DNA from 4 places in the Paenibacillus xylanexedens genome. Region 1 is predicted to be linked to each of the others. Evidence: riboswitches for the same ligand, from Rfam matches in the RefSeq annotation. Region 1 holds a riboswitch; each other region holds the start of a gene.

Region 1 (7,997 bases):
ATTACCGGGGCAATGGTGCTCTACCTTCCGGCTACGGGTGGCCAATGTATTATTTTTGCAGCAAATTCTTGATATCTTCTTCAATCTTGTCCGGTGTTGTTTTGGGAGCATAACGTTTAATGACCTGTCCGTTCTGATCCACGAGGAATTTGGTGAAATTCCATTTGATTGCTTTGGAGCCGAGCAGGCCAGGAGCTTCTGTGCTAAGGTGTTGGAAAAGAGGGTGAGCGCTTGAGCCGTTCACATCAATTTTCTCAAACATGGGGAAGCTCACGCCATAATTCATCTGACAGAACTCGGCAATATCGTCGGAAGATCCTTTTTCCTGTGCAAACTGGTTGCTTGGGAAACCAAGGACTTCAAATGGCGCATCCTGGAACTTGTCTTGCAATTCTTGCAGACCTTTGAATTGAGGGGTAAGTCCGCATGAGCTTGCCGTATTCACAATCAGGAGCACTTTGTCACGGTAGTCGGACATTTCAACTTCTTGACCGCGAAGGGTATTCACTTTGTAATCGTAGACTGTCATCTAAATCGCCTCCATTTATTTACTCTTATATCTTCTATTATATTGGTTACAATTAAATAATGCAAAACTTATATGGTGTTAAAAGAATCAAAACAGGCAAGTTGTGCAGAATACGTGAATGAATTGCGAAGTGATTTTCGTCAGAGTGAGAATTAGATAGCCTTGAAGAGATGGATAGAGTATAACCTTATTGTAAGCGTTATTATGGATGAGTATTGGCAAAAATCTGCCGATTCGGTGATCTGTGAGGACTTTACACCGTCATGGCACGGGTGTATGATTCATAACGTAATTTCAATTTAAACTAAATTGTATATGAAAAACGAAACAAACGATAATATCGCTCGATCTTATCTTAAGATATACGAACGATGTTTTAATCGCTGAGTTTCCATTCATTCATGAGTGGAAAACGGGGGAACCAACGGAATGCGCTGTCCAGGACAGTAGGCATTCATGGGGTGAATTTTCCGGTGACAGCCGGAAATAGGGCGACTCTCGCGCCCGAATCCGTCAGCTAACCTCGTAAGCGTTAAAGGGAGAGGCAACAAGCCGTACGCTGGTTCATGGCGTTTTCGCCATGGATTCTTTAAGAAGCGTTCGGGAGGCCTTGGTCCCCCACGCTTCTTTTTTGTTGTCTTTTCACGCCAAGGGAGGAACGAATGATGGATACTGAGATGATCTTAGTGACTGCTCCAAATGAAGCAGGACGCAAATTTATCAAATTGCTGATGTACAAAAAAATGCCGTTTGCCGTTCTAACCAACAGTGCAGGGGAAGAGCGCCGACTCCGTAGAATCGGAGTAGAACATGTCATTCGCATGAATACGGCTGCAGCTCAAAAATGGTTTTTGCCGCAGGGCAGCGTAGGCAACGTGTTTATTTTCGAGAACAGCCTGAATCTGACCTGTCGTTATTTACAGATCTGCCGTTCATGGACATCGAAATCCCTGTGCGTCATTACGGAGCAGAGTCATCCTAAGGGCATCTATCGGGGCATGGGCGCAGACCGGATTGTATATTCGCTCAATGGGGAAGTTGGCTTTCTCCTCAATGGTTAATGCCATAGCTTGTGATTGCTCAGGTGTGAGGTGCCTGTTATAATTGAATGTATCGATAAACGGAAGTTTGAGGAGACTCATGCAAGATGGTGAGTCTTCTTTTTTATGCTTACAAGGAGGAATTGGCGTGCCGGATGTGGGTGGATTAAAGTGGTTGTTTTTTGATGTTGGAGATACACTGGTGGATGAATGGGAGCCGGTTGATGATATTATCGGACAGTTCGTCCGTGAAGCTTGTGCTTTGGGGTATCCGGTGACAATTGAGGCGGTACGCGAACTGTTCGCGAACTGTTACCGAAAATATGAGCAATGGCCTATGAGAGTGGCGATTCGCACATTTGTTGAAGACGAGGGGCATCAGAAACAGATTCAGGACAAGCTGAAGTTTCAAAAAGATCTTGAACGTCCTTTTCCTTCAGCGGATTCTGTTCTTCAGCAGTTGTCACGGCATTATCACATTGGCATTATTGCCAATCAGAGTCCTGGAACGGAAGAGAGACTGGAAAGCTACGGACTGCGGAAGTATGTTGATGTTCTGGCCTGCTCGGCTGAAGAAGGGGTGTCCAAGCCAGATCCCGAGTTATACGCTGTGGCCCTGAAACAGGCAGGCTGCGCGCCAGAGGAAGCCGTCATGGTCGGGGATCGGATCGATAATGACATTATTCCTGCTCGGAAGCTGGGCATGCGTACGATTCGAATTATGCAGGGTTACGGAAGATTCCAGCCAGAACTATCGGATGACCAACGTGCGGATTGGACTGTTGATTCATTGGATCAACTTCTGCCGTTACTGATGCCAAATCAGGATTAGATGCAGATGGTTGTTTATTGGATTGCAACAATAAAGGCTGATCAACTTGGGTATAGAATACCGGAGTTGATCAGCCTTTTTAGTATTTTGTCGATAAGAACGAGATTAGAACAAGCGGATCGTCTGAATGATCAGATATACATTCAGCACAACGATAATCGCGGCAATGACCCATGAGATGATTTTGAGCCACAATTTGTTGGCGAATGCACCCATGCTTTTTTTATCACTCGTGAACATCACCAGGGGAATTACAGCAAAGGGCAATTGAAGCGACAGCACGACCTGGCTCAAAATGAGCAGTTCTTCTGTGCCGTGTTCTCCTGCAATCGCTGTAACAATTACCGCCGGGATGATGGCGATCAGACGTGTGACCAGTCTGCGCAGCCAAGCCGGAATTCGAATGTTCAGGAAACCTTCCATAACGATCTGCCCAGCGAGTGTACCTGTAAGGGTAGAGTTCTGACCTGATGCTAACAGCGCCACACCGAACAGAATACTTGCAACCGTAGTACCCAATAGAGGTGTCAGCAGATGGTAGGCATCTGCGATCTCGGCAACCTGCGTCATACCAGCACTGTGGAATACAGCAGCAGATACAATCAGGATGGCTGCATTAATGAACAGGGCAAGTGTCAGTGCGATTGTCGAGTCCATGGTCGAGTACCGAATAGCTTCTTTTTTACCCTGTGGTGTCTGTTCGATCTGACGGGTCTGCACAATGGAAGAATGCAGGTACAGATTATGCGGCATCACGGTTGCCCCTATAATACCGATGGCGATATAGAGCATAGCCGGGTTTTGTAGAATCTCAACATTTGGTACAAAACCATGGAGAACACCGCCCATATCCGGTTTTGCCAGGAACAGGTCAATCCCGAAGCAGAGGGCAATGGTCGCCATCAGCACAATGACAAGTGTTTCCAAAGCGCGGAAGCCTTTGTTTTGCAGCACAAGAATCAGGAGTACATCAACTGCGGTGATGATAACGCCGTATAACATGGGGATGTTAAATAACAGCTTTAACGCGATGGCAGAACCTATGACCTCAGCCAGATCAGTAGCTGCAATGGCAAGCTCACACAGTATCCATAACATCATGACAACAGGCATGCTGAAGCGTTCGCGACAGGCTTGGGCCAGATCCCGTCCAGTGACGATTCCAAGCTTTCCGGCTAACGATTGAAGTACAACGGCCATCAGGTTCGAGAGCAGGATGACGGATAACAAGGTATACCCGAACTGCGAGCCACCTGCGATATCTGTTGCCCAGTTACCGGGGTCCATGTAACCTACGGCAACGAGGTATCCTGGGCCTACAAAGGCGAGAAATTTCTTCCACCATGCAGCATTCTGCGGAACTTTCATGGAACTATGTGCTTCTCCAAGGGAAGGGGTCATGCCCGCAGTAGACAATGATTCTCTTGAAGGAGCGTTGAACGGATTTTTTTTACTCATACGATAATCACCTGACTTTGAATTATTGATTTGGAAATATTGATGCGGGACAAACCGCTCATGATATATCTAAATTTTTATGTTTATTGTTACATTGTACTCCTTCAATAATTTTTGTCTAGTGCAACTTTTATGTATTAACACAAAAATTTCGGTTCTAATTTGAAGATGCCCCTTCGTATATTAACCAACCTTGGGAAAAATACAGCCATGGCGTTGAAATGCATGAAAATAATAAAGTTGTAAAAGCTTATAAAGAACTAAAATGCGTTTCAAAATGAGCCAGAAGTTTAAATTGAAAGGAAGGCAGTAAAAACTAAATGGATAAGGGAGAGATTCTTAATGGAAGCTTTATATACAGCAGTAGCGACAGTTAAAGGTGGACGTACAGGTTCAGTAACTTCTTCGGATGGCGTGCTCAAACATGATTTGAAAATGCCGAAAGAGCTTGGAGGTTCCGGTGGTGAAGGTACCAACCCTGAACAGCTCTTCGCAGCTGGATATGGAGCATGTTATGAGAGTGCCCTTGCCAATGTTGCTCGTAAAGCAGGTGTGAAATTGGAGAATGTGGTCGTTACAAGTAACGTATCCATTGGTAAAGACCCTGCGGATGACGGTTTTCAATTATCTGTTCGCCTGGACGTGAGTATGCCTGGTGTGGATCACAGTCAAGCAGAAGATCTGGCCCGCAAGGCACATGATTTCTGTCCATATTCCAAAGCAACACGCGGCAACATTGATGTTGTATTAAACGTAGTTTAAGATTTGACTCCTGGTAAGTAAAGGGAACATATAGAGCAGGTTATCCCAGATACCTGATGTTCGACTACAAAGCCCTGCTGGCAATCGGCAGGGTTTTGTGTTGATTATCATATAAGGACATGATGCAGGAGATTAGATGCCAGATCGCGTACTATTTTACATAATTGCACTCTCACTTCATGCTACACATTCCATAAAGGGGGAACAAAGATGAGTATTGAAGAGATGATCGAGCGGCGATTTGTGTGTACGAAATGCAGAGGCACGGATTGTAACATTAAGGAAGTTTCCATGTCAGGAGCAGGCCTGAGCAAGATGTTCGATATACAGCATAACCACTACCTGTTCGTGGCTTGTGCTTCCTGCGGGTATGTTGAAGTATTTGATCCGGATGTCTTGAAAGGGAAAAAACAGGGGCAGGTAGGGACTATTCTGGATATTCTGTTTGGCGGATAGACATGCGCGAGTTGACATTGAACTGAATTTTCTTTAATATAACTTAGTACTGAGTAGTGTCATTGCATGAACCAAATTTGAATTAAACAGGTGATATCCATGTCTTATAGACCGCGTATTGCAGATTTAGAATTAGCTTATGGTAACAAGGAAGACGGATTGTACGAATTTAAAATGAATTTGGTAGACGGTACAAAATGCCGTGTATTCTACTCCCGTTCCCCGGAATGGAAGATGACCAATATCAGTCGTTTGCAGAAAACGCCTTGTCCAGTATGTCGCAAAGATTTTATTTGCAAATGTATGGACCAGTGGGCAAGTGACCTGCATCAACAAATGATCGATGACCAATGGATGGAAAAGGCAGTTACGGAGTAATTGTCGGACAGATACGAGCGTAGGCACAGTGCCTGCGCTCTTTTTCTTTCTATTTCCCATTAATGCTTGTTCAAAAAGAGTGGTTTTCAGTCTTTTTGAACTACTTCTATAAATAAATTTAGAATTAGTGAACAAGATGGCTCAAAGTGGGTAAGTTACTCTAACCGCAACAATAGGAGGCAGCCAATATGACAGCAAATCAAACGGATGTGCATCAGGGACATCCCATCGTACTGGTGGATGGCGTCTGTCACTTCTGCCAGGGCTTAACCAAATGGATTATTAAGCGTGACCCGGAAGGGAAATATCATTTTGCATCGCTTCAATCGGATGTAGCCAAGGAACTGCTGAAGAAAGGCAATTTGTCGACAGACAGTATGGACACCTTTGTTCTGATTGAAAATGGAAAATACTATACACGTTCAACCGCCGCACTGCGATTGGCTAAAGGTCTGAAGTTTCCTTATCCGTTGTTATATGTGTTCATTATTGTGCCGAAATTTATTCGTAATGCAGTCTATAACTGGGTTGCTCGCAACCGTTATCGCTGGTTTGGCAAGGATGAAGCGTGCATGTTGCCTACACCGGAGATCAAAGATCGATTTTTATGATTAATAACGGAAATAATTGGGTAATGAATACAGATCATATCTATTTTGGGAGGACAACAACTTGAAGAAGTGGACTACATTATTTATCGGGGCATTATTAGCAGTGAGCTTGGCAGCATGCAGTAACGATACAGATAATACGGCAACGCCGCCAGCGACTAACAACGAAACATCTAACGAGGGTAATACACCTGCAGAGCAGGAAACAAAGATCCCTACCTTGGACGAATTGATTACCAAAACCAATGCAGCAACCAAAGAAATGAAAAGCTTCACAACTGAAGCAAACATTGATCAGAATCTGAAACTGGATGCTGGTGAACAGTCCCAGGATCAACAGGTTAAAACATCGCTCAAGATGGATATTATCAAAGATCCAATGATGATCTATCAAGAGATGAAAATGGAAATGTCGGGACAGGAAGCTCAGAACGTGAAGCAGTATATCACATCGGATAAAATCTACTCTCAAGTTGGGGATCAATGGGTTGCGATTCCTGAAGCTCAAACCAAGGAACTGATTGAGCAGATGAAAGCAAGCATGAACCCGGAAGGTGAATTGGAGCAATTCAAAAAGATTGAAGAAGATACTGAAGTGACCGAAGAAGGCGACAATTATGTGATTAACGCTGACGTATCCGGTGATAACGTGAAGGAACTGGCCAAAGCCGTGATGGAGCAAAACGGATCGGATGCCCAGATGCAAGCCATGCTTGATCAGATGAATATCACCAGCATGAAGATGAAATACATGATCAACAAAGAAACCTACCTGCCTGCAAGTACGGACGTAACCATGGTCATGGAGATGGAACAGAATGGACAGAAAATGACGATGGACATGAAGATGAACAGTACATTTTCTAACCACGATCAAGTGGAAGAGATCAAGATTCCACAAGAAGCATTGGATAGCGCTAAATAAAACATGCACCTCTGAACTAGATTTGTGTGAGCCGAGAGGTTTACCGGATTAGAATCAGGGGTGTTTTTCTGTTTAGCGGAGATTATGGTCAGGGTTCAAGGTATTATAGTATAGTCATATTGAAGTAGAGAGGGGGATATAAAAGATGATTGAATATGCACACATCCACCATGTTAGTCTGGCTGTACGTGATCTGGAAATCGCGAAGAAGTTCTACTCGGGGTTACTAGGCATGCAGGAGATTGAACGTCCAGCCTTCCGCTCCACGGGTACATGGTACGCTATCGGCAGCCAGCAGCTTCATCTGCTTCAGCACCCGGAGGGTCACACGTTACGTGAGGCTGGGATTGATACTACAGACGGTCACTTTGCGATCTGGGTCACCAGTTATTCAGGGACTATAGCCTGGCTGGAGCAGCAGGGAATTGTGTATGAAGCGAGACCTGACAGCGTGGCTGGATTCGCGCAGATTTTTGTACTTGATCCGGACCGTAACATTATTGAGTTCGATTCACCGTATAACTCTTAAGGAAAAAGGGTTAGAATAAATCCCTTGCTCCCCCAGAAATTGTATGCTATATTATCCATACATTCATAGCACGTGACGGAAGCACCGTCCATGTACTGCATATTCATGCGGTTATTGGACGGTGCTTTTTTGTGCTTTTTGACAGGGAGGGAAGGAAAAATTGATTGTACTGAAGGTTGTTCTGGTTTCAAAGGATAGAGATTACATTAGCGCCTGGCTTGATTATGTACAGGGGAATTCGTCTGGTCTTCATGTGCGTTTCACGGCATTCTCCCAAGAGGATTCGTTCAAGGATCACATGAATGAGCAAGAAGGTCGAGAATTACCGGATCTGGTTATTGCGGAACCGGAGTTTCTGAATGACTGGCTGAATAACGGGGGAGAAGTATCAGGTGTACCTTGGCTAATGCTTAGTGAAGGGATGGAAGAGGTAGATGAGGCCAAGCGGCTGATGAAATATCAACCCTTACCTGCTTT
Region 2 (7,997 bases), 1.8 Mb from region 1:
GGGGTGGTTCCCATTTTGCTTACAACGCGTACGCAGGCTAGTCTGGAAGGGATCGAGATTCAGCCACGTTTGGCTGATATGGCGCGTCGCAGTGTGCAATTAAATGCATTGGATGAATCGATTATGATTCGTGAAGGTGATTTGCGAGAACTCGTGAAAGAAACAGGACATGCTGTATACGATGCAATAACGGTTAATCCTCCATACATGCCTCTGAATGGCAGTGATCTCAAGATGAACACACATCAGGCAATGGCACGTCATGAGATCGGATGTACCCTGGAAGAAGTGATACAAGCTTGCAGTCGACTTGTACGTAATGGCGGTAAAGTATCGATGGTTCATCGTCCACAGCGCCTTGCAGAGATTATCTCGCTCATGCGCGAATATAAGCTGGAACCAAAACGGATTCGGATGGTACATCCCCGTGCTCATTTGGAAGCCAACATGGTGTTAATTGAAGGAATGAAAGATGGTAAACCGGAAGTTAGGATGCTTCCTCCACTCATTGTCTACAATGAAGAGGGGAAATACTGCGAAGAGATTATGGATATTTACTATGGTCAGCAGCATGCTGAGCGTACTACGAAAGGAGGGCTTTAGATGACTTTGCATATCCAAAAAAGCTATGCGGAGCAGCCTGAAGGATCAGGCAAGCTCTATCTGGTTGGAACCCCCATTGGTAATCTGGAGGATATGACCTTCCGTGCCATCAAGACATTGCAGAGTTGTGAGATCATTGCAGCAGAAGATACACGCCAAACCCGAAAGCTGCTCACCCATTTTGAAATTACACCTTCGATGCTGTTTAGTTATCATGAGCATAATAAGGGGGCGAGTGGACCTGAACTGATACGCTATATAATAGAAGGAAAAAATTTGGCACTCGTCAGCGATGCCGGTTTGCCAGCCATTTCGGACCCTGGTTCTGACCTTGTACAGCTTGCATTGGAAGCCGGAATAACGGTCATTCCCATCCCGGGGCCCAACGCTGCGTTGTCTGCTCTGATCGTGTCCGGATTACCGACGGAGCGTTTTACATTCGGCGGTTTTTTGCCGCGGGAGAAAAAGGACATGCGAAAAGTGCTTGAGGCATTTGACGAATCCAACGGGACTTTGTTATTTTATGAATCGCCTCACCGTATCCGGAAAACATTAGTCCACCTTGAAGAAATTCTGGGTGATCGCTCGATTGTCCTGGCACGTGAACTAACCAAGCGTCATGAGGAATTCGCAAGGGGCACTGTGAGGGAATGCATAGACTGGCTTGAAGAACATCCACCTCTTGGCGAGTACTGCTTGCTGGTAGAAGGCATTAAGGAAGAGGAGCGTAAGGCTGAGCGCGAAGCATGGTGGCAGCTCATGTCACTCGCGGATCATGTCAGCCATTATGAGGGTGAAGGACATAACCGCAAAGATGCAATGAAAAAAACGGCTACCGATCGCGGTCTGGCGAAGCGTGATGTATATAATGCATTAATCGAGTAGTAATCTAACCAAATATCTTCTGTTGTGGGGAACATAACCTGAAAAGAAGCTTATATCCAACCTTAGTGGAATATTAAAAAGAGCAGAGTGGCTAAAAAAAATTCCGAACAAATTTCACCGTTCTCTCCCAGTTCGCGTGTGACAGAATCATTTTGGGTAATGGAACCCATAACAAGGCAAAAAAATACCTTCCGCGGTGGGATTCACACCGGGAAGGTCATTAAGGAATATTAAAAAGGTTAGAAATAACAATTCAGATAAGTCCAGTATACCTGTATTTTTTTATTTTGCTACAGGTGCAGGGATTTCGGAAATACATTCGTTACAAACAATTTTACCTTTGAAGTAAGTAACGTTCTCTGCATTACCACAGAAGATACAAGCAGGCTCGTATTTCTTCAACATGATGCGCTCGCCGTCAACATAGATTTCCAGAGCATCTTTTTCACCAATACCGAGCGTACGGCGCAATTCAATTGGAATAACTACCCGTCCCAGTTCGTCCACTTTTCTTACAATACCTGTTGATTTCATCATTATAATCAGTGCTCCTCTCAGCTAACTATCTTTGTCATTATTCGACATAATTTTATGTTTTATGATACTCATCATACCAACGATTCCCAAATCAGTCAACCTTAAAATTAGCTTAAAATTAAGGCTGTTTTTCACAAGGTTACTGGTGGTAAGGGATTGGAAGCCATTTTTCGCATTTAAACCTCAATGTCAGCTTTGTCGATTTGGAAAACGACAAAACTACTTCATTCGACAAAGTTCGTCATATGGTGTCGAATCTTAGGTGAATCGCAGAGCTCAAAGCGTTAATATAAAAGAAATTAAAGGAGTGAGTCGACATGGAACAACGTTTAACGGAAGAGAAAGTATTCAAAGATCCGGTACATAATTATATCCACGTGCAAGATCCGGTTATATGGCAGTTAATTAACACCCCGGAATTTCAACGTTTACGCCGGATTCGTCAGCTGGGTACTTCTTACCTTACCTTTCACGGAGCAGAGCATAGTCGGTTCTCACATTCACTAGGTGTTTATGAGATCACACGCAAGATCATCTCTCAATTTGAAAGAAGTCATTATTCGGATTGGCCGAAGGAAGAAAAGATTGTAGCTCTGTGTGCAGCTCTACTTCATGATCTCGGGCATGGGCCATTCTCTCACTCCATCGAGGAAGCTTTTGACATGAATCACGAAGATTGGACTTGTCGCATTATTACAGGTGATACCGAAGTAGGGGCGATCTTAAGACGGTATGCTCCTGATTTTCCTGAGAAAGTAGCGTCTGTCATTCAAAAAACGTATGAAAAGCCGATTGTGGTGAACTTGGTGACCAGTCCGCTTGATGCAGACCGAATGGATTATTTGCTCAGGGATGCCTATTTTACAGGTGTAAATTACGGCACGATTGACCTTGATCGTATCCTTCGGATGCTGCGTCCTTATCATGGGCGGATTGTAGTCAAGGAGTCAGGCATGCATGCTGTGGAGGATTACCTAATGTCTCGGTATCAGATGTATTGGCAGATTTACTTCCATCCGGTAACTCGTAGTTCTGAAATTATATTGCGGCAAATATTCAAGCGAGCGAAAACACTCCTACAACATGGTTTTCAATTCCGCTTCATGATTGATCCACTCCCTCAATTATTTGAAGGAGAATTATCCGTGGATGAATATTTGCAGTTGGATGAAGCATTAATTCAGACGGCATTTACGCAGTGGCGCAAGGAGGACGATACTGTTCTGAGTGAGTTATGCGAACGTTTTATGGATCGCAAGTTATATAAGTATGTAGAGCTTGAACAGGTCGACTTGACAATGATGGAAGAGATTCGGGAAGCTTTTGTACAGGCTGGCCTCGATCCCGAATATGATCTTGAAATTGATTTTCCTTCGGATAATCCGTATGATGTGTTTCGTCCGGATGAATCCACAGATAAGCAGATTCTTCTTCTGGATCGACAGGACAATTTACGTGAGTTGTCAGAAGTATCTGACATTGTCCGTTCCATCAGTGGGCTTCACCGAGGGAAACATCATTTGTATTACCCGCAAAACAAGGTGGATGCGATTATTCACGAATTACCGTCACATATACGCCCCTATTTCTTGTAATCGTGTGGGTATAATCCGATGAAGAATTTCGATATCAAAACACTTTCTAAAAGAGCTATTTTCCATGATACAGTAATCTGCTTTAATGGGGAGTATATGTAGATCGACATAATTTTGTAAATGCAAGCAGGCAGAATGAGCACAATTAGCAATATATAGATCAGAATATCCGTATATCTTCTATATATTGTAGTTGTGAAGAAACAAACGTAATGATGTAATACACAGATTACCCAAAATGTTTTATGTATGAGTCATTGAATTATTGAATTTTACAAATTGGATTTTGAAAAAGAAGATAGTCGTTATTTCGACATGAAGGGAGATACAGACATGATGCTGTTCGACACACATACACATCTGGATGCACCACAATTCGACGAGGACCGCGAGGACATGATTCAGCGTGCTGTGGATGCAGGAGTTGGTCGCATGATCAACATTGGCTTTAACCGGGAGACAATTCCAACCACAATGAAACTCGCCGAAACATATGACTTTATATATGCAGCTGTAGGGTGGCATCCTGTAGATGCGATCACAATGCAGGAGGGCGATTTGGATTGGATTGCATCTTTATGCAAGCATGAAAAAGTGGTTGCGATCGGTGAGATTGGATTGGATTATCACTGGGATACTTCACCAAAAGAAATACAGCATCGCGTATTACGACAACAAATTGCTTTGGCGCGTGAAGTGAACATGCCAATTGTCATCCATAATCGGGATGCGCATGAGGATATCATAAGAATTTTGCGTGAAGAGAAGGCGGGTGAAGTTGGTGGTGTGATGCACTCGTTCTCGGGCAGCTGGGAAACAGCAAAAAGTTGCCTCGATATGGGCTTCCATCTCTCCTTCGGAGGACCGATCACATTCAAAAATGCAAAGCAGCCTAAAGAGGTGCTGGAGAAGGTTCCTATGGACCGGTTTTTCATTGAAACAGATGCTCCATATTTGACACCTCACCCTTATCGTGGGAAGCGAAATGAGACAGCGCATGTACGTCTGGTTGCAGAGGCAGCTGCGGAAATTAAAGGCATTTCGGTGGAGGAAATTGCTGCAATAACAACCAAAAATGCCATGGAACGATTTGGGATTCGTTAAAAAAACGAGCAAATGAGGTGAAAAAGGCAGGTAAGCGGAGGTAATTTGCCCTTTGATCCAAATAAATCAAGAATATTACAATATTTTAACCAAATATTCAGAAAAACGTACTTGATCAACGCTTTACAACATGCATCAAAACAGGATATCATCTTTTCAGTGAATTGTTGTGCGGAAAATTGGACAGATGTTCGGGGGATGAACAAAGGGACACTTTCCGATGAAACAACATTACTTTCATGAATCAGTCTCGCTGAGTCTCCGTTAACGGAGAGCGGGGGAACCAATAGGGCTTAAACATCGGTGTATTTAGCCGATGCGCAACGTTCGCTGACCCAAAAGCAGCGAAGGGAACTGCGAAGCCGTATTTGATTTCTTCTTTGGGTCTCGGGGTGAATTCAAGGGCGTCCGCCATGAGCGGGTGACCCAAGATAGGGCGGCTCTCTTTCGCCCGAACCCGACAGCTAACCTCGCAAGCGGAAAAAGAGAGGCAACCTCGTGCATGAATTTCCGATATTCAAAATCATTCGGAAGCCACGAAAGAGTTCCTCTTACACTCTTTCTTTGGCTTTTTTGTTTTTGAATAAAAGAAATATTGTCATCATACGGTAGGTATTCAGGAGGATGACATCATGTTGCGAAGATTGATTCATGGTGCAGAACCGGATTATGTTGGTCCAATCTGTGTTCTGTAGAAAATTTGGTATAGTCACGTCAAAGACATCATGCATTACTTTAGACGGCGAGGCTATGAAGGAGGACGGAGAAGTGGGCACATTCCAACCAGAAGAGACCCATGAGTCACGATCATCCAGTAAGTCTTTCGCGTTGCGGTGGAAGCATGAGAACATGCGTCAAATGGCATTGATCGCGATTTTCTCAATTGCGCTTACAATCATGATCTTGTTAGTCGTTTACGGTCAGGCCGGGAAACAAATTTCACTGGTTATTGATGGCAAAGCTCAGGTGGTAGAGACTCGTACAGGAATGCTTCAGGAAATGCTGGAGGAGCAGTCGATCACAGTCAGCCCTCACGATAAGGTATCCATGTCCATGAATGGGGCGTTAACAGATGGAGACCGAATCGTTATTGAGCGGGCCGTTCCAGTTAACATTACGGCAGACGGAGACACCAAGACTCTCTATACAACCGATTCATCGGTAGAAGATGCAATTCAAAAATCAGGTATTCAAGTTGAAAGTAATGATAAAGTGTATCCGGCGCTTGGAACTGCGATCAAAGCGGAGATGAAGATCCGTGTAGTGCGCGTAACAAAGCGTACAGTGGATGTAGAGCAACCGATCGCTTACAAAGTCATTAAAACGGCTGACCCTAGCTTGTACAAAGGGGATAACCGTGTCGTTGTGAACGGCAAAGAAGGCACAATTGTGCAGCATATCGAAAAGGTATTTCAGGATGGAGAATTGGTCTCCAAAAAAATGGTCGGCAAATCTGTCGCGAATAATCGTGTAGATAAAGTGATCGCTGTCGGCACCAAAGCAAAACCGGTCGTGAAAGAACCTGAGATTCAGACCGTATCGGCTCAAACGTCAACAACCAAAAAGGCTACAACAACGAACTCGAAGAAAACATCTGCCTCGGGCAGCAAAGTGATTACCGTATCCGGGACTTCTTTTAAATACTCCAAAGTACTTAAAAATGTATCCATGACTGCCTACTCTTCCGAAGAGCCTGGCATTGGAACTAAAACAGCTTCCGGTACTCGTGTAACGGAAGGACGCACCATTGCGGTTGATCCCAAAGTCATTCCAATTGGCTGGTGGGTATATATCGAAGGTCTGGGATTCCGTCGTGCGGAAGATACAGGCGGTGCCATTAAAGGCAACAAAATTGATGTGTATTATGACAGTGTGAAGCATGCCCTGAATTTTGGACGTAAGAAAGGCAAGACGGTCTACGTGATCGGTCCGGTGAAGCCGGAAGCGAACTAAAATCGTTTTACTTTGAAATGGGAATGCTATAAAATAGTTGCATGAATGATTCATGCGGAATATGCGGCGGAGGAGTCTGAATTCAGTCTCCCCCGCCGTTTGGCAGAGAAGAGGATATTCCTCTTCTCTTTGCGTTAGAAAGGAAGAAATGGAACATGATAAAAGAAGTCATTGTGGTGGAAGGCCGTGACGATACGGTGGCTATCCGTCGGGCCGTGGAAGCCGATACCATAGAAACAGGTGGATCAGCCATCAACCAACGCATTCTGAAGCGGATTGCGCTTGCTCAGGAGAGACGGGGAGTCATTGTACTGACAGATCCGGATCATGCTGGCGAACGCATTCGTAAAATTATTGCGAACAAGGTGCCAGGCTGCAAACATGCCTTCATTCCGGAAGCCGATGCAACGCGCAAAGGGGACATTGGGGTGGAGAATGCCTCACCAGAGGCGATCCGTCATGCGTTGGCACGCGTACATACTTCATACGAAGGTGCTCCGAGCCTGATCGATTGGGAGGACCTGATCGCGGCAGGACTTATTGTGCATCCGCAGGCTGCTGCACGTCGCATGGAGATGGGTAATCTGCTGGGCATCGGTTATTGTAACGGTAAGCAGTTCCACAAACGTCTCAGTGTATTTCAGATTACACGGGAAGAGTTCTCTACAGCATTAGCGCAAATTGAACGTGAAGGATTGTGAGCATATGAAGAACATGGAAGAAACGATTGAAATTGCAACGCCCAAGCGTACGAAAGAGATTATTCAAAGACACGGATTCTCATTTAAGAAAAGTCTGGGTCAGAACTTTCTGATCGATCAAAATATACTGAACAAAATTGTTAATGCAGCCGATTTGGACGAGTCCAAGGGTGCGTTAGAGATCGGGCCGGGTATTGGAGCCCTTACGGAGCGACTGGCTCGGGTAGCCGGTCCTGTCACAGCCGTAGAGATTGATCAGCGCTTGATCCCAATCCTGGGAGAAGTGATGCAGCCTTATTCGAATGTACGTGTTCATCATGGGGATGTGCTGAAGCTTGATCTGGCTGAGTTGTTTAATACGGATTTTGCATCCGTGGACAAAGTCAGTGTCGTGGCTAACCTGCCTTATTATGTAACGACTCCAATCATGATGAAACTGCTGGAAGAGAAGCTGCCGGTAGACAGCATTGTTGTCATGATTCAAAAAGAAGTGGCTGAACGCATGGCTGCTGCACCAGGATCAAAAGACTACGGCAGTCTGAGCATCGCAGTTCAGTACTACAGTATGCCGGAACTTGTGTGTATTGTGCCTCCTACGGTCTTCATTCCGCAACCTAAT
Region 3 (7,997 bases), 1.7 Mb from region 1:
TATATAGATTAAATTGACCAGAGCGTGCAGAGCGTCTGACTAATCAATGAATCAATGACCATTCGTCTGTTCGTCCTTACGCGCTTTAGTATCTTGTGCCGAATCTTACCTTTTCATTACCCTTTTGCATTATACGCGATTGACGTTTATACTGCAAAACGGTTTTTAAGGCGAAAATGCTACATTTTGTTTGCTTATGCACCCGATTGAATATCCCTGCCAATCAAGTCCCATACTGGAAGAAAAGAGAGGAGCCCGTTCCATGACCAAGCCAAATCAAAAGACCCGCAAACGCGGGTTCCCTGTACGAAAATTCATTAAAAACCTGTCTCTGCTCGCCGTGCTCGCTATACTTGCTACCGCTGCAGGATTGGTCTATCTATACGCAACCAGCCTGCCTCTCGCAGACTCTGACCGGAATTCCAGATTACTGGACAGTCAGGGTGAAGTCATCGCTACCTTCTCCGCAGGTGGCAAAGACTCTGTACCCGTTCAACTGGAGGATATCGCTCCAGATCTGGTCCATGCCACTCTGGCTGTAGAGGACCGCAAATTCTATAATCACTACGGGTTCGATGTGCAAGGGATGGGACGGGCTGTGCTCGTTAACCTCGAACATATGCAGATGTCGCAAGGTGCGAGTACATTGACTCAACAGCTGGCGCGTAACCTGTATCTATCTCATGAGAAAACATGGACTCGCAAAGCCAAGGAAGCCATGTACACGGCGCAATTGGAGATGAAATACAGCAAGGATGAAATTTTGCAGATGTATCTGAACGAAATCTATTATGGGCATGGTGCGTACGGAATCGAAGCGGCTTCACGAATGTATTTTGGCAAATCAGCCAAACAGCTGGATCTTGCAGAGAGTGCCATGCTGGCAGGAATCCCGAAAGGACCTACCTACTATTCACCCTATAACCATATGAAGAATGCCAAAGACCGACAGAAGATTGTGCTGAATGCCATGGCTGATATCGGCAAGATCACCCAGGCCGAAGCGGATAAGGCGTATGAGAAAATGCTTTCGTTCAAACCGGAAAGTGAGCGTAAAACGGTGGAAAGTGCTCCGTATTTCCGTGACTATATCCGGAATCTGGCCATCAGAGAGCTGGGAATCAGTGAAGCGATGCTGGATCATGGGGGATTGAATATCTACACCACCCTGGATCTGCGTGTACAAAAAGCAGCTGAAGATGCCATAGCGAAGGGTATGGATGCCAAAAGTGAGCTTGAGACGGCTCTCGTGTCCATCGACCCTCGTACGGGTTACATCAAAGCCATGGTAGGCGGCAAGAATTACCGCACCAATCAGATTAACCATGTACTGGCGACAACGCGCCAGCCAGGTTCGGCGTTTAAACCCATTATGTATCTGGCAGCCCTGGAATCCAAGCAGCTCACCAGTGCATCCATATTTAACAGTGAACCTACCCTTTTTCACTATGACAACGACCGCAAAACCTATAAACCCGGCAACTTTGGAGACAAGTATCTGGGTGAGATTGATCTAAGACAGGCGATCGCCGCTTCAGACAATATCTATGCGGTGAACACCATTATGCAGATCGGTCCTGAGCAGGTTGTGAGTATGGCAAAAAACCTCGGCATTACAAGCAATCTGAGCGCCGTACCTTCTCTTGCACTGGGAACGTCACCTGTCAGCCCGTTGGAGATGGCGTCGGCCTTTTCCGTCATTGCTGCTGGTGGACAACGGACGCCGCCTGTCGCCATTCTGCAAGTAACAGATGCCGCAGGACGTGTACTCTATGAATCGCCTCAGACGAAGGCTGAGACGGTTGTGGAACCTGCGGCAGCTTATGTCCTAACTCGTTTAATGGAAAGTGTCTTCGAAAATGGAGGAACGGGCAACCGGGTGTCTAAGGCGATCAAACGTCCGGTAGCGGGAAAAACAGGAACAACCAACACGGATGCCTGGCTCGTTGGATTCACACCGGAGCTTTCCACCGCTGTATGGGTTGGTTACGATCAAGGCAAATCCATCTCGACTTCGGATGGCCGCCGGGCAGCACCGATCTTTGCCCAGTTCACAGAGCAGGCACTTGCGAGCGTACCACCCAAAATTTTCACCGTTCCTGATCATGTCGTAAGTGTCTATATTGATCCGGAATCCGGCAAGCTGGCAGGCAACGGTTGTGAAGAGAAACGGCTGGAAGTTTTTATTGATGGTACTGAACCGACAGAGGTATGCCATGGCACAACGGATGATTCGGATTCTGGAGAAGATGAGAAGACCCGTCAGGTACAGAATCAACAAGGCATACAGGAAGAGAAACATTCTTGGTGGGGAGATTTCAAACGTTGGTGGGTAGAATGACGTAAATGCGCAATGACTTAGTTGCGTCACCTATAACCCCTGGTTATATTGAACAATTGGAAATTCACTTCGGATGAAAACTCATAATTATTCAGATCGATGAATAGGATTAAAGCACAAGCAAAAGACCCCCAACCGAACTTTCCGGTCAAGGGGCCTTTTGCTTTTTTCTTTTAGACTGTGTTGAAAGATCTGCCTTAGGCGAGTGCTTCCTTCAATACATCTGGAGAAGCATTCCACCAGTCTTCGTTGTGTGAGATCAGCAGTGTCTTAAGTGCAGCTCGAGCTTCAGGTCCAAGCTCATCCAGCATGAAGCGACGCTTCAAGGCATAATCCATGCGATTCACATGTTCCGCCAGCAGTTTCCATCCACGTCTTGCTTCCGTATCAATCCACATCTCACATGCCGTTGCTCCACCATAGAGTTGGCCTTCCTCCGTGCGATCGACAGCTACCCACACCAGCCATACCTGGCGTCCGTTGGGCACATCTTCACGATTGGTAGAGAACTTGATATTGCGTTCCACTTTGCTCTTCGCATGCATCGCACCGATATCGATTTTGGCTTCGCCATTATCAATAATGACCGGGGAAAGGTTATTCAGCTCAATGGAGCCTGCACCGAAGCCTTTATGCTTGCTTTTTGCACTAACGATATTCAAGGCAATCTGTTTTTTGCCGTTTTGCTCGTTTTGGTCCATGTTTATAACCTCCAAGGGTTGATACAAATATTTTAACTAATAATTGCCCCATTGCAAACATATACATGCTGTAGATGCTTGTCAACGGGAGGTATTTAACGATGATTCCACGACGCGCCAAGAGCTGGCTCACTGCATCCCTGGCCCTGTGTGTACTTGCCGGAGGGATATGGATCACTCTGGGTTATAATCGCTCAACTCATTCCGAATTGCCAGTACTCGCCCCCGAATCGGGCAAGCCCAAGGCAATAGCCCCAACTCCAGCACCTCCAGAAAGTGTACAGACCCCTACTGCCGAAGTGTACAGCAACCGTGTTGTGGAATATCACATGGATGTAAAACTGGTCGAAGGGAATGTACTGGAAGGGACTCAGACGATTACCTGGACACATCCAGGTAAAAAAAACCGTCAGCGAGCTTTACTTTCATATGTATCCCAACGCCTTCTCTTCTGCTGACACCACCTTTATGAAGGAATCCGGTGGAAAGCTTCGGGGTGATGTCATGCCTACCAATGGTTACGGCTCCATGAACATTACCGAAATGAAAACGGAGGACGGGCTCTCTCTGCTACACCGGATGCAGTATGTGCAACCAGATGACGGAAATATCAAGGACACCACCCTCATTAAAGTACGCTTGCCCAAACCCGTCAAAGGCGGGGAAAGCATCACGCTCCACACTCGATTTGAAGTGAATCTGCCGAAGATTTTTGCCCGGATGGGAACTGCTGATCATTTTGTCATGGCAGGTCAGTGGTTTCCCAAATTAAGTGCCTATGAACCTGTGGGCAGACGTGGACGAACAACGGAAGGCTGGAATCTGCACCAGTACCATGGCAATTCAGAGTTTTACGCTGACTTCGGTATATATAGTGTGCGTATTCGGGTGCCTGAAACATACAAAGTAGCTGCTACCGGATTTCCGACACAGCAAGCCGTGGTGAAGAATGGAGAAAAGGTCTATCAATTTTACGCCGATGATGTGCATGACTTCGCATGGGCAGCTTCACCGGATTTTGTCTACGCCGAGGAACCCTTCTCTGCACCCAATGTGCCTGGTGTACGAATCAAGTTATATCTGGACCCTGCTCATCAGGATCTGAAAGAACGTTACTTCTACGCCGCGAAGGCCGCTCTAGCCAATTATAGCAAATGGTTTGGCCCATATCCTTACGCTACCTTATCCATCGTAGTTCCACCCAAAGCGGGGAACGGCGCAGGAGGTATGGAATACCCTACGCTAGTTACGGCCTTTGGAGCCGATGATACTACTCCGGGTTATGACCTGGAACGTACCATAGTCCACGAGATCGGACACCAGTACTTCTACGGCATGGTTGCCAGCAACGAATTCGAGGAAGCCTGGCTGGATGAGGGATTCACCTCTTATGCAGAAGACAAACTGATGGAGCAGGAATACGGATTGATTCCGAATCTGCCGGTACAATCGGGACTGATTACGTCTCCTTCATCCTTAACACAAGAATCCTGGAAGTTTGATTCACAGGATGAGTATGCAGCCAATGTCTACACACGCGGCAAGCTAGTATTGCTCGGCATTGAACATCAAGTTGGTGCCAAGAAGATGGAGCGTATTCTCTCTACCTATGTGAAGAAGTACCGTTTCAAACATCCCACATCCGCTGATTTTCAAAAGGTTGTGGAGCAAGTGACCCGCACTTCCTGGTCTGATTATTTTGATCAATACGTCTATGGTAATGGGATGGCTGACTTTGCTGTAGAGAAGATTCGTATTACGCCCGTACAGAAAGACGGTCAAACATTGTACGAGTCATCCGTGACGATCACAAAAAAAGGTAGTGATTACAGCGCCGTTCCTGTTCGCATTGCTTTTGAAGACGGGCATATCCTCACCAAGCAATGGAATGGCAAAGAAGATCGCATCACGTATAAATTAACTCACACATCCCCCGTATCCTGGGCCATGACCGATCCCCTGTACACGATCGTGCTGGAGAACCGCCATATGAATAATTTCCTGAAATCCGGACTGGATGAGCGAGCGAAGTCCCGCTGGAGCATGAGTGTAACCAAACTAATAGAAGCCATATTCGGAGGTCTGTCATGGTGAGGTGGAAACGGTGAAAGCGAAAATACGTGAAGGCTGGTTTCTCGTCCGTCAGCATATGTTCATTGCCGCACTCTTATTTCTTTATCAACTCATTTGGGGATATTTCTTCTATCGAATGGTACAATCGGCGGTCATCCCACTACTCCTTCGCTATCCAGATGCTGATGCCGGTGAGCTGAGTACACTTTTGTTCAAAATGGAAAGTCAACTTAACCTGTCTACCCATCCGGAGGTTCATCGTTATCTATGGATTCTCGGGGGCATGCTGCTGGTTCGCATGTTGATCAGCCCCCTCATTCAGGCAGGACTGCTCTACTCACTTCAGCACTTTAATTCTACAGAAGAGCGTATCCCCTTTGTCCGCGGAATCAAAAATCTGTGGAAACCGATGCTACTGCTCCACACCATACGTACATTATTGATACTTCTGCCCGCCTACTGGCTCATACCGAAGCTCTACTCAATTCTCATGGACGGATTTCATTCCCTTCAATTACTTTTGCCTGGTATACCATATGTCGCTGCCTGGATCGTATATGGTTGGATCATCCACCATGTCATACTCTACATGCAGTTCGGTGTTTCGGCACCAGAAGGAGAAGGCGGGGCTCACGGTACCCTCAAAGCCCTCTGGATTGCACTGCGTCATCTCATCGCCGTAATCGGCATTGCACTCCTGCTGGGCGGAGTACACCTGCTCGTCTTTGGGGCATTCACTACAGCCTCATGGTTATTAACGGGACTTACCGGACTTATACTACAACAGACGTATCCACTTGCCAGATGTCTATTGAGTCTGTGGAAAATATGCAGCCATTTCCGATTATGGCAGTCCAAAATATCCAAAGGTGAGAGCAGATAGTTTAAAAATTGTTACCATCACATGTTAAACTCATGGCCTAATATGTACTTATAAATAGGCAAACCTCAACCTTTTCCCGTCAAAGGTCGAGGTTTTTTTTGCTAAATTTGTTGCTAAACGTTGCCAAAGCCGTACTCCTCTGTTACAATAATCGCAGTGAGTTTTTAGTAACAACTTTGTAATCTTTACATTCATATTTGTAACTACTTAAAATTAAATCGTCATTTCTTGATTTCGCAGGTGCATAACTAGCATAGCCAAATTCCTGGCACCTGGGAAGCGGGGGAACCAGTTATGGGTGAATTGATCTTGCTACAGAGGGATCATAGGGGACCTTCAACCGAATCCTTAAGCTAACCTCGCAGGCGTTGGAAGGGGAATATCTCTTGTTCAAGAAGAAATTAACCGCAGCTGTACTTAGCATCACATTCGCTTTATCGCTTGGTGCAGGTAGCGCATTCGCAGATTCAAAGATGGACAAAGTAATTGATTCAGCAATGGGAACTACATATCAAAGTGGAGGAACAACGCTCAACGGCTTTGACTGCTCCGGATTTACACGGTATGTATTCGACAAGTTGGGTATTGATTTGGCACGCCAATCCAGTTCCCAATTCGACATGGGCGATTCCGTATCCCGCATGGAAATGAGAGCTGGCGATCTGGTGTTCTTTAATACAACAGGTAAAGGCGTATCTCATGTAGGAATCTTTGTAGGGGATGGAAAGTTCGCACACTCCTCTTCATCCAAAGGTGTTACGATCAGTGCATTGAGTGAAAACTATTGGGCCAATCGTTATGTTGGCGCGAAACGGATTATGAGCACGGACGCATATGAATCACTGGCCCTTGACTAGGGACAAGCTGAGCAACATGATGCTGTAACCATTAACCATACTGGAACGAAGCAAAAAGCATAACAGAACCGCCCGGTACATTCTCCGCAGGAATGTATCCGGCGGTTTTTTTGTGCTTCAATCCTTATTCATGTTGCAAGCTATACTCGGGGTATATCCTGCGACATTAACAGGTTCATTTTGCGTTCGTTCGTCCGTGCCCTTATGATGTTTTTACCCATCCCGTTATAATATAAACGAAATTACCGGAACTTTTGTTTCATTTTTTTTCTTGGGAAGGAAGACTTGCTAAATGAACATCACTTTTGTAGAGTGGACAAAGAGTTCTGTTTCAAGGAAAGGAGCATGCAGGTGTATGAAGGAAACCCCTGTGACGTTTCACGTTGTACCCATGCGAGAAGAACATGCGGAGCTTATCTGCAGTTGGCAGTATGACCCGCCTTACAATATCTACAGCTGGCTCCCCTGGGAGCAGATGAAAGCTCTGGAAGTGGAATTCGGAGATGCACAGCTACGGCAGGAGCAATATGCGATCGTCTTGGATCAGAACGATCGTATATGTGGGTTTGCTCAATACTTCCCACTTGAAGGGGTAACCCGGATTGGCCTTGGCATGCATCCAGAGCTGTGTGGTCAGGGTCAAGGGACAGCTTTTGTCACTGCCATTGTACAGGAAGCCATTCGCCGAAATCCCACGAATGAGATTGATCTGGAAGTACTCACTTGGAATGCTCGTGCCATTCAAGTCTATCTGAAGAGTGGATTTGTCACCCATGATACATACGAACGGCAGACCCCAACCGGCTTGAAGCCCTTTCACTGTATGGTTTATGAAGGGCCTCGCGGTTAGAATCCATTGCAAAACAACCAAATTTGCCCCTTGTTATGTGATTAGTTCAAAAAATTCCCACAAAATGCTATGATGTCAGTACAGGTTCCGTTATAATGATATGGATAGTTTCAGGTTAGATGATCTTTCATTCTGGAGGGGACATAAGGGATGCACAAATGGATCATGAGCGGAGTATTTTTTGCAGCATGCGCTTTAGCTATTGTTTTAATGTTTACGCTTCCAGGGAAAGAAGAAGTGGCTGAAGAAGCCAAGCCAACCATGCCGGAAGTAACATTGGATGCCGGACAAG
Region 4 (7,997 bases), 670 kb from region 1:
CTGAGGTGTATGTTCCGAATAGTGACAACAACTCAGCAGACCGCTGGCCTGAAGCACTAGACGTTTCCTATCACATGCACAATGCCATGGTAGAAGGTGATTTCCAGGCCTATGTGTGGTGGTACATCCGCAGACAGTATGGTCCGATGAAAGAGGACGGTACCATAAGTAAACGCGGGTATAATATGGCTCATTTCTCTAAATTCGTGCGTCCAGGCTACCTGCGAGTCGATGCAACCAAGAACCCGGATACAAACACATTCGTTTCTGCATACAAAGGTGATAACAAAGTAGTCGTCGTGGCGATTAACCGTGGAACTTCAGCCACAAGCCAAAAATTCGTTCTGCAGAATGGTAATGCCTCCACTGTGTCCTCATGGATTACGGACAGCAGTCGAAACCTGGCAAGCGGAACCCCACTTACCGTATCCAATGGAGCCTTCACGGCACAGCTCCCGCCTCAGAGCGTAACAACGTTTGTTGCCAACATTACTGGCGGAAATAGCGGCGGGAATACAGGCAGTGGCACTACGTATGAAGCCGAGACCGGAACGTCACTTACGGAAGCTGCCATTGAAACGATCAACCCCGGTTACACTGGCTCCGGGTATGTTAACTTCAATGCGATGACTGGTTCGGCCATTCAATGGAACGGCATTAATAACACGACAACAGGTACCAAAAACGTAAAGTTTCGTTATGCGCTGGAAAGCGGCACACGGAACCTCGACATTTTTGTGAACGGAACCAAAGTCATCAGCAACGAGCCCTTTCCGGCTACGGGAAGCTGGTCCACTTGGGTTGAAAAAACAATACAGGTCCCCATGAACACGGGGACCAATACATTGAAATTGGTCACCACTGGATCGGAAGGACCGAATATTGACAGCGTTAATGTTACCGCAGCACAATAAACGTTCCGTATGGCTGATGGAAGACATTTGCTGTACGTGCAGCTAAGCACTAATCTCTTGGATACTCAAGTCTAATGTTAGTGTTATATCAAAAAATGCAAAAAAAAAAGACTCCTCAAGCGTTAGCTTAAGGAGTCTTTTTATTAGATGCGGTCGAGAGGACTCGAACCTCCACGGGGGTTAGCCCACACGGACCTGAACCGTGCGCGTCTGCCAATTCCGCCACGACCGCATATTGTATCTCCGTCATCAATATCGGCGACAAGGAATAATATATCATGCGGAATCTATCATGTCAACACTGAAAATAATAACAATAAAACCCGAACCAGACGTCCATGTCGATTCGGGCTTCACCTTTAACTGCTGCTAATAGTTTGGTTCATTAAAACGGAAGCATACTTCAAATTACAGCTTGGAAGGCCAGTTACCATACCATGCATAACCGCCTCTTCTTTCTTTATCAATATCAATTAATTTGTATTTTACTCCCCCGTCACGACCAATAAAGATTGGTTTATCCGTTCCGATCTCATAGAAGCGTGCCCAAATCGGTGCCGCATTGGAATCAGCGATAATTTTGCTGTCCCCATTTGCTCTTTCATACTTGTAACCCGTAATTTTCACCTTGTTAAACCAAGCCTCCGCTCCTTTAATGGATGCGGTAATTTTAGCGTTAGCAGGTCTGGTTTTCAGAAATTTAACAATCGTTACACTCTCTCCAGCTGTCAGCGATGGCACTTCGTAGATTCTTGCGCTCGCTGGTTTAAGGGAACTGGAATCATGTTGTTGTCCCCATGCTGTCAGCTTACCGCCTGAAACGACTTGTGTATTCAGAATCGCCTCCACACCTTTGGCAACTGAATTTTTACTCCGATTAGCAAGTGTGCTGTCGATAAAAGAGAAATCACCTTTGCGTGCTGCTACTTCATCCAGCATGATCATTACATTAATCATGGCATCATCATTGTAAGTGATATGCTTGTGGTATCCGGAGCTTTGGTAAACTTGTGGCCACCCGCCGTTTGAATACTGCATGTTGATCAAAAAGTTAATTCCTTTGATTGCAGCTGTGGAGTAACGCGGATCATTCGTCTTTTTAAATTCCTTCGCCAATCTTCTAATTTCTGAGTATGTAGCCTTGTTGTCTATCGTGGACTTCGCCCACTCTCCACTTGTCTGTTTATAATCTTTTCTCCAACCTCCATCCGGCAGCTGGTTCTTCAAAATATCAGAAATACTCGCTGTTGTACCCGATGCATCCGCAGCAGATACCGTCCCTACAGGGAGAACTGCCATTCCAACTGCTGAGAACACCATGGTGCATGCCAGGACAAAAGTAACTAATTTCTTCGCTTTCAAATGTAACACTCTCCTATGTTCATTTTTATAAATCTCCCACTTCTACTTTACCTAGGATACGCGCCTCTAAACCTCCTTTATTTGTATTTATCGCATAATAAAATCAATTTTAATCCAATATGTGGATTGGATAATCAGATAATATGCAAAAAATCGATTTTTGTCAATATATGCAACTTAATGAATATAATCTCTCTAATTCTACATAACGGAATAGTTCTTTTAACTCATGACAAACCTATTTATTTATCCAAATTCGTCTTAAACGAATCAATAATGACGTTTTTGTCATGAATGATACCCAAACTTGATCCCTTCTTTCATATAAAAACCTTAATTCCGCTAACATTGAGGTATTAAGAAAGGGTTTAAATGGGTTTGACAATTACGCATTTATGCAATATAGTTTCAAATAGTTACAAAAACTTAATTATTCATTGCCGAGTTTCATGTTTGAAAACGGGGGAACCATTTTGGGTGAATTATTCTTATACATAGGAAATATAGGGAACCTTCTACCGAACCCTTAGCTAACTCCGTAGGCATCGAAGGGAGAACATTGATTTTGAAAAAACTGATTATCTCCATTTTTGGAGCAGCTGTATTATTTACATCCGGGGCAACAAGCACAGAGGCAAGCAGTATCAACTCCGTAGTGAACAACATGACAGGTATTCCTTACAAATGGGGTGGCACAACTGTAGCCGGCTTCGACTGTTCTGGTTTTATGAGATATCTTTTCAACAAATACAGCATTGAATTGCCACGAACTTCGCAACAGCAAGCCAAAGCAGGTACTCCGGTAGCCAAAAGCAATGTTCGGACAGGTGATCTGGTGTTCTTTAATACGATGGGCAAAGGCATTTCACATACAGGTGTATATATCGGCGGTGGACAATTCGCTCATGCCTCCAGCAGTAAAGGTGTAAGCATCACGAAGTTATCGAATCCATACTTCAATGACCGCTATGTAACAGCACGTCGGGTAACTGGACAGTTTATGTACGATAAAATGTTAGGTAAAATGTGATTCACATACAAAAAGGCATCGGTTATTAACCGGATGCCTTTTTTGCACTTAAAAATGTATGTTGCATTACTTACTAATGCAGCGCCTTCTGCACTCGCATCGCACCCTGAGACAGGGCATGTCCTCCTCCAACAGCTCCGGCCACGGCTACGGTCTCCATGATCTCCTGATCTGTTGCACCCTTGGCACGGGCTTCTTCTACATGGTAGAAGGTACATACCTCATTGTTGGCAAACAATCCAATGCCGAGCGCAATTAATTGTTTTGTCTTCGCATCAATCACGCCAGGTTGGAAACATTCTCCGGTAAACTCATGATACGACTTCACCACACCTGGCAGTACATCGCTTAATGCTCCAATCTGATCCTTGTAGGCATGAACTTTATCATTCATCAATGTCATGGCTTGTAGCACACCCTCTCGGCTATAGTTACAGATCTTCCTCACTGTACCTATCTTCTCTCCCGAGTGAGCCAATTATGCCAAGAAATCATGGTAATTCCAAACATTTAACGCTCATGGCCCTGCCATAATTATAAGCTGTTACTCACTAAGTGGACTCTGGCGCGGCTCGCTGAACAGCTGATAGCTGTAACCTCGGTCCAGCTTAACGACACGTCGATTCTGACGACGGATAAGTACCTGCTCCCCATCCCAGGCAACCACAATCCCCTTCACGTCGTTCGATTCCAGCTCGTCCCGTACGACTCTAACTTTCTCACCTGACAGACGCAGGGCGTCCAATTCTGTATCACTAATCATCTTCATGGCTCCTATATTTCAAATTTATTTACAAAAAGAGACCTAAATGAAAAGTCATTTAGGTCTCACGTGACTGTATTGGACTGTCATGTCATTCGAAATTATGTCCCGACTGAAAGTTACCGCTGCGCGTGCTCTTTGCTGTCGTTCTTTTCGAACCAAAAATCAAGCACTTTGGCGGACATCACACGTTCTTCAAGGTACTCCACTTGATGCGGTGTAAATTGTTCTTTCCAAGAGAAGGACAACTCTTCGCACAAGCCTACAATCGTCAGTAATTCTGACCAGGCAACATAGCGTTTGTACCAGAAAAATTGAGGATGTTCAATCATATAGGGATAAAGGTCATCGAATTCCGTATGTTTACAATCCAGGGCACGTTCAAAATGAACTTTCGATTCCGCCAGCTTATCATTAAAAAATTGTTCTGTTGCCAGTTGGTTCCCCATGGTGTTGCCTCCTCTCCCTAACATAACCCCATTATAAATGAAATCGGCGGTCATGCAAAGGCATAGTTCAAAAAATAGGCCCTATTCCTTTAAAATGTCACATTTCGTTATCGTCAAATTGTACCGTACCATTATTCAGGGAACGAATGCGTACCAAGGCTTCCACCGGAATACCCTGTTCACGAATCGTGCGTGCCCCTGCCTGAAAACTTTTCTCGACCACAACGCCGAATCCGACGAGTTCCGCACCGGAACGCTCGATAATTTTGATGACGCCACGAGCGGCATCTCCATTGGCAATAATATCATCAATGAACAAAATGCGGTCATTCTCATGAATGAACTCGCGAGATACCATAATGTCAGTTACAATTCCTTTGGTAAAGGACGGTACACGTTCACAGTAAGCATCAGGATCAGCCAGAAGTGTTTTTTTGCGACGGGCGAATACAAGGGGCACCCCCAGTTCATAGGCTGCGGCAAACGCAACCGGAATCCCTGAGGATTCTACCGTGATTACCCGAGTTACTCCACTTTCACGAAAACGGGCAGCAAACTCACGTCCCATCTCCATCGTTAATGCAGGATCAATCTGGTGGTTCAACAGACCATCCAGCTTTAATACTTGATCCGAGATAACCACACCTTCTTGTAATATTCGTTGTTTCAATAATTCCATGATTTGACCTCCCAAGCCTATCCTATGAGGTAAAAGTATCATATATCTATCTATAAGTTCAAGCGAAATTGCCTGGGCGCTGTCCTTGAGACGTAATTCAAGCCAAAGCTCATTATCGATTGTCATGACTTTCGTGGGTCAAGCATACCTTGTACCATGGTACCCGCATGTCCAAACTATACAGGGGCCTGAGAGGGGAAACACATGAAACAGGCATTTCGGGTGCTGCAGATCGCATTTACATACATCGGAACGGTTGTTGGAGCCGGCTTCGCTACAGGGCAGGAAATTTTGCAGTTTTTTACCCAGTATGGCAAATGGGCCACCATCACCATAGGCTTATCCACCATGCTCTTTGTCTGGTTAGGTACCAAAATGATGCTGATCGCTCACGATACCGGGTCCCGCTCTTATGAGGATCTGAACAAACATTTATTCGGCCATAAGGCGGGCAAATGGATCACCTGGGTGACCCTTCTCATTCTCATTGGCGTGAACAGTGTCATGCTTGCCGGAGCAGGTTCCGTTTTTGTCGAGCATCTGGGTTTGCATTATCAGACAGGTCTGATCGTCACACTTGTAGGGACATATCTGCTTCTCGGTCGGGGCATTCAAGCCATTCTACAAATGAATAGCATCGTCGTGCCCATGATGCTCCTGTTATCTCTGCTCATGATCACCAGTACGATCCATCATCCAGGTGCTTCCCGATTCATCACACTGACCACAGACTCAAACCCTATTCAAGTGTGGCTGTCTCCACTATTGTATACTTCATTCAATCTGGTGTTGGCTCAAGCTGTTCTTGTGCCTGTAGGTAACCAGATTCGTAGCCGGAATGTGCTGAAGTGGGGTGGAGTATTGGGTGGAATTGGCGTTGGTTTCATGCTGATGGCAGCTCATTTTGCCATGTCAGCTCAGATGCCCGGCATCATTCAATTCGAAATCCCGATGGGTAGCATTGCCTTTCAACTTGGATGGGCAGTGCAATCTGTATATGTATCCCTTATTTTCATGGAAATATTCAGTACCTTTGTAGCCGATATCTATGGAATGACCTTGCAACTGAGACAACATATACGTGTCCATCCCCGTTTCATTACATTAACCATTATGCTGTTGTGTTACTCACTCAGCCAGTTTGGATTCAGTTCCCTGCTGTCCATCCTTTACCCCATCTTTGGAAGTATGGCATTAATCTGGGCTGCCAAATTGGTACTGAACCGCTGGGGCACCTTTCGTAAACGCAACAATATATAAATCTCACGGTCATGTACTTCATGAATATGAGCATCCGTTTGCCTCATAACCACAAGTCACCGCGGGTACTCTTTCCTTAAACATGACAAAAAGCCGCTGTTTATCACAGCGGCTCGCACTTTTTGCTCTACATTTTAGGCTTTGCTGGGAAACTGTAGATACATCTTTTTCAGCTCATTGACCGATCTGCCGAGCGAGTAATGTGTCTTGGCTTTTTCACACGCTGAACGGGCAAGTTCATAACGATAAGCCGGGTCCAGCATCACCTTTTCAAGCGCTTCAGCCAATGCAGAAGGATCTTCTGCCGGTACAAGCAACCCATTGCTACCGTTCTCGATCTGTTCCGGTATACCACCTACATCCGTACCCACAAGGGCAAGACAACTCAGCGCCGCTTCAGCAAAGACGGAACCAAATGCTTCTGCCCGAGAAGGAAGTACAAAAATATCAAAGAATGGCATGAATTCCTCAGGGTGCAGTGTGTAACCATAAAAAATGGTCTCATTATAGATCCCCAATCGCTGCGCCAATTCTTCCAGATCAGGACGAATCGGTCCATCTCCAATAATATGTAACACATAGTCATGACCTCGGCCCTTCAGTTCCGCACAGGCTTTGAATAGAATATCCAACCCTTTCGCCGGAACAAGCCGACATACCGTGACCAGCTGTGGTATCGCATTATCATGAGGGATCGGCTTAAAGCGCTTCTCATCAAATCCATTGGGAATCACACCGATGACATCAGGTTCCTTCACGTAGGGAGCCAGATAACGACGGAACGAATCCGACACCGTCAAGAGGCGCTCTGCCTGGTGTTCCAGCTCACCATATATCGCAAGCAGGAATCGATGCTCCGGTCCATCCGTTTCAATGCGTCCATTAAGAATTAATTCTCGTTCATAACTGGAGTGAATCGTCTGAATGAGGGGTGTATCCGGGAAAACCGTTTTCATCGCAAGTCCTGCAATTGGGTGGTGGGCATGAATCAGATCATAGGGCTTCTGAATACGCAGTTTGGTCCACCAAAGATAATCACGATAAGTTTGAATATATTTTTGGACAACAGGACTATCCTGATATTCCGTCCAATCAAACGTTTCGAACTGAACTTCCTCTCTGCCCTTGTTGCGAATTCGCTTCGGCAACGAGAACAGATCCATTTCCCACCTTGGGGTTGTAAATCTCTCTTGCATATAAGGAATCATAGAGGATACACCTCCGGGCTGCTCCGGAGGAAAGAAAAGCGCCTGCAGCAATTTCACCGTTAGTTTCCCCCTTTCTAACTTACGTACTGCTCTACTATCCATTATGACATAGGGAAGCCGGAACATCTATATTACGATAACTCGTATATACAACATATTCATGAAACGTTCCCCTCAGAAGCAAAAGCTTTAATTCAGCAGTCCATCGCTTGCGGTTGTCGTCAACATATTCATTGGATAGTCAGAATTCTCAGCTCAGTAGCTCCACGGACTTCTCATATGTACTGTAACCATCGGTCTCTCCCAAAAAAGTATACCCGTTCCGCGCGTAA

The links. Region 1 has a riboswitch for cyclic di-AMP ahead of BS614_RS10950 (HAD family hydrolase). Riboswitches for the same ligand answer to the same signal wherever they lie in the genome.
Region 2: it holds a riboswitch for cyclic di-AMP, as region 1 does, so the genes downstream of both, BS614_RS03175 (resuscitation-promoting factor) here and BS614_RS10950 (HAD family hydrolase) in region 1, are expected to answer to the same signal.
Region 3: it holds a riboswitch for cyclic di-AMP, as region 1 does, so the genes downstream of both, BS614_RS03550 (C40 family peptidase) here and BS614_RS10950 (HAD family hydrolase) in region 1, are expected to answer to the same signal.
Region 4: it holds a riboswitch for cyclic di-AMP, as region 1 does, so the genes downstream of both, BS614_RS14270 (C40 family peptidase) here and BS614_RS10950 (HAD family hydrolase) in region 1, are expected to answer to the same signal.

What each region holds. Positions count from the first base shown of each region.
Region 1 covers NZ_CP018620.1:2,499,949-2,507,945, forward strand. Annotated here, with positions in the region: gene BS614_RS10945 (glutathione peroxidase) at 50-529, opposite strand; cyclic di-AMP (ydaO/yuaA leader) riboswitch at 901-1,076, shown strand; gene BS614_RS10950 (HAD family hydrolase) at 1,192-1,590, shown strand; gene BS614_RS10955 (HAD family hydrolase) at 1,718-2,401, shown strand; gene BS614_RS10960 (Nramp family divalent metal transporter) at 2,507-3,802, opposite strand; gene BS614_RS10965 (organic hydroperoxide resistance protein) at 4,202-4,621, shown strand; gene BS614_RS10970 (zinc ribbon domain-containing protein) at 4,832-5,077, shown strand; gene BS614_RS10975 (hypothetical protein) at 5,177-5,455, shown strand; gene BS614_RS10980 (thiol-disulfide oxidoreductase DCC family protein) at 5,644-6,066, shown strand; gene BS614_RS10985 (DUF6612 family protein) at 6,128-6,991, shown strand; gene BS614_RS10990 (VOC family protein) at 7,137-7,520, shown strand; gene BS614_RS10995 (nucleotide-binding protein) at 7,681-7,997, shown strand, end outside.
Region 2 covers NZ_CP018620.1:749,745-757,741, forward strand. Annotated here, with positions in the region: gene BS614_RS03150 (tRNA1(Val) (adenine(37)-N6)-methyltransferase) at 1-603, shown strand, start outside; gene rsmI (16S rRNA (cytidine(1402)-2'-O)-methyltransferase) at 604-1,488, shown strand; gene BS614_RS03160 (AbrB/MazE/SpoVT family DNA-binding domain-containing protein) at 1,771-2,025, opposite strand; gene BS614_RS03165 (HD domain-containing protein) at 2,343-3,620, shown strand; gene BS614_RS03170 (TatD family hydrolase) at 3,954-4,724, shown strand; cyclic di-AMP (ydaO/yuaA leader) riboswitch at 4,966-5,219, shown strand; gene BS614_RS03175 (resuscitation-promoting factor) at 5,493-6,677, shown strand; gene rnmV (ribonuclease M5) at 6,833-7,378, shown strand; gene rsmA (16S rRNA (adenine(1518)-N(6)/adenine(1519)-N(6))-dimethyltransferase RsmA) at 7,383-7,997, shown strand, end outside.
Region 3 covers NZ_CP018620.1:830,078-838,074, reverse strand. Annotated here, with positions in the region: gene BS614_RS03570 (transglycosylase domain-containing protein) at 263-2,341, shown strand; gene BS614_RS03565 (YwhD family protein) at 2,539-3,042, opposite strand; partial or broken gene BS614_RS03560 (M1 family metallopeptidase) at 3,144-5,136, shown strand; gene BS614_RS03555 (hypothetical protein) at 5,147-5,998, shown strand; cyclic di-AMP (ydaO/yuaA leader) riboswitch at 6,244-6,381, shown strand; gene BS614_RS03550 (C40 family peptidase) at 6,385-6,855, shown strand; gene BS614_RS03545 (GNAT family N-acetyltransferase) at 7,211-7,705, shown strand; gene BS614_RS03540 (c-type cytochrome) at 7,856-7,997, shown strand, end outside.
Region 4 covers NZ_CP018620.1:3,170,157-3,178,153, reverse strand. Annotated here, with positions in the region: partial or broken gene xynC (glucuronoarabinoxylan endo-1,4-beta-xylanase XynC) at 1-488, shown strand, start outside; gene BS614_RS32135 (carbohydrate-binding protein) at 489-914, shown strand; tRNA gene BS614_RS14280 (tRNA-Leu) at 1,063-1,146, opposite strand; gene pelA (pectate lyase) at 1,323-2,285, opposite strand; cyclic di-AMP (ydaO/yuaA leader) riboswitch at 2,705-2,836, shown strand; gene BS614_RS14270 (C40 family peptidase) at 2,842-3,306, shown strand; gene BS614_RS14265 (carboxymuconolactone decarboxylase family protein) at 3,380-3,709, opposite strand; gene BS614_RS14260 (hypothetical protein) at 3,851-4,069, opposite strand; gene BS614_RS14255 (hypothetical protein) at 4,189-4,518, opposite strand; gene BS614_RS14250 (xanthine phosphoribosyltransferase) at 4,616-5,197, opposite strand; gene BS614_RS14245 (YkvI family membrane protein) at 5,402-6,457, shown strand; gene BS614_RS14240 (glycosyltransferase family 4 protein) at 6,592-7,722, opposite strand; gene BS614_RS14235 (GNAT family N-acetyltransferase) at 7,916-7,997, opposite strand, start outside.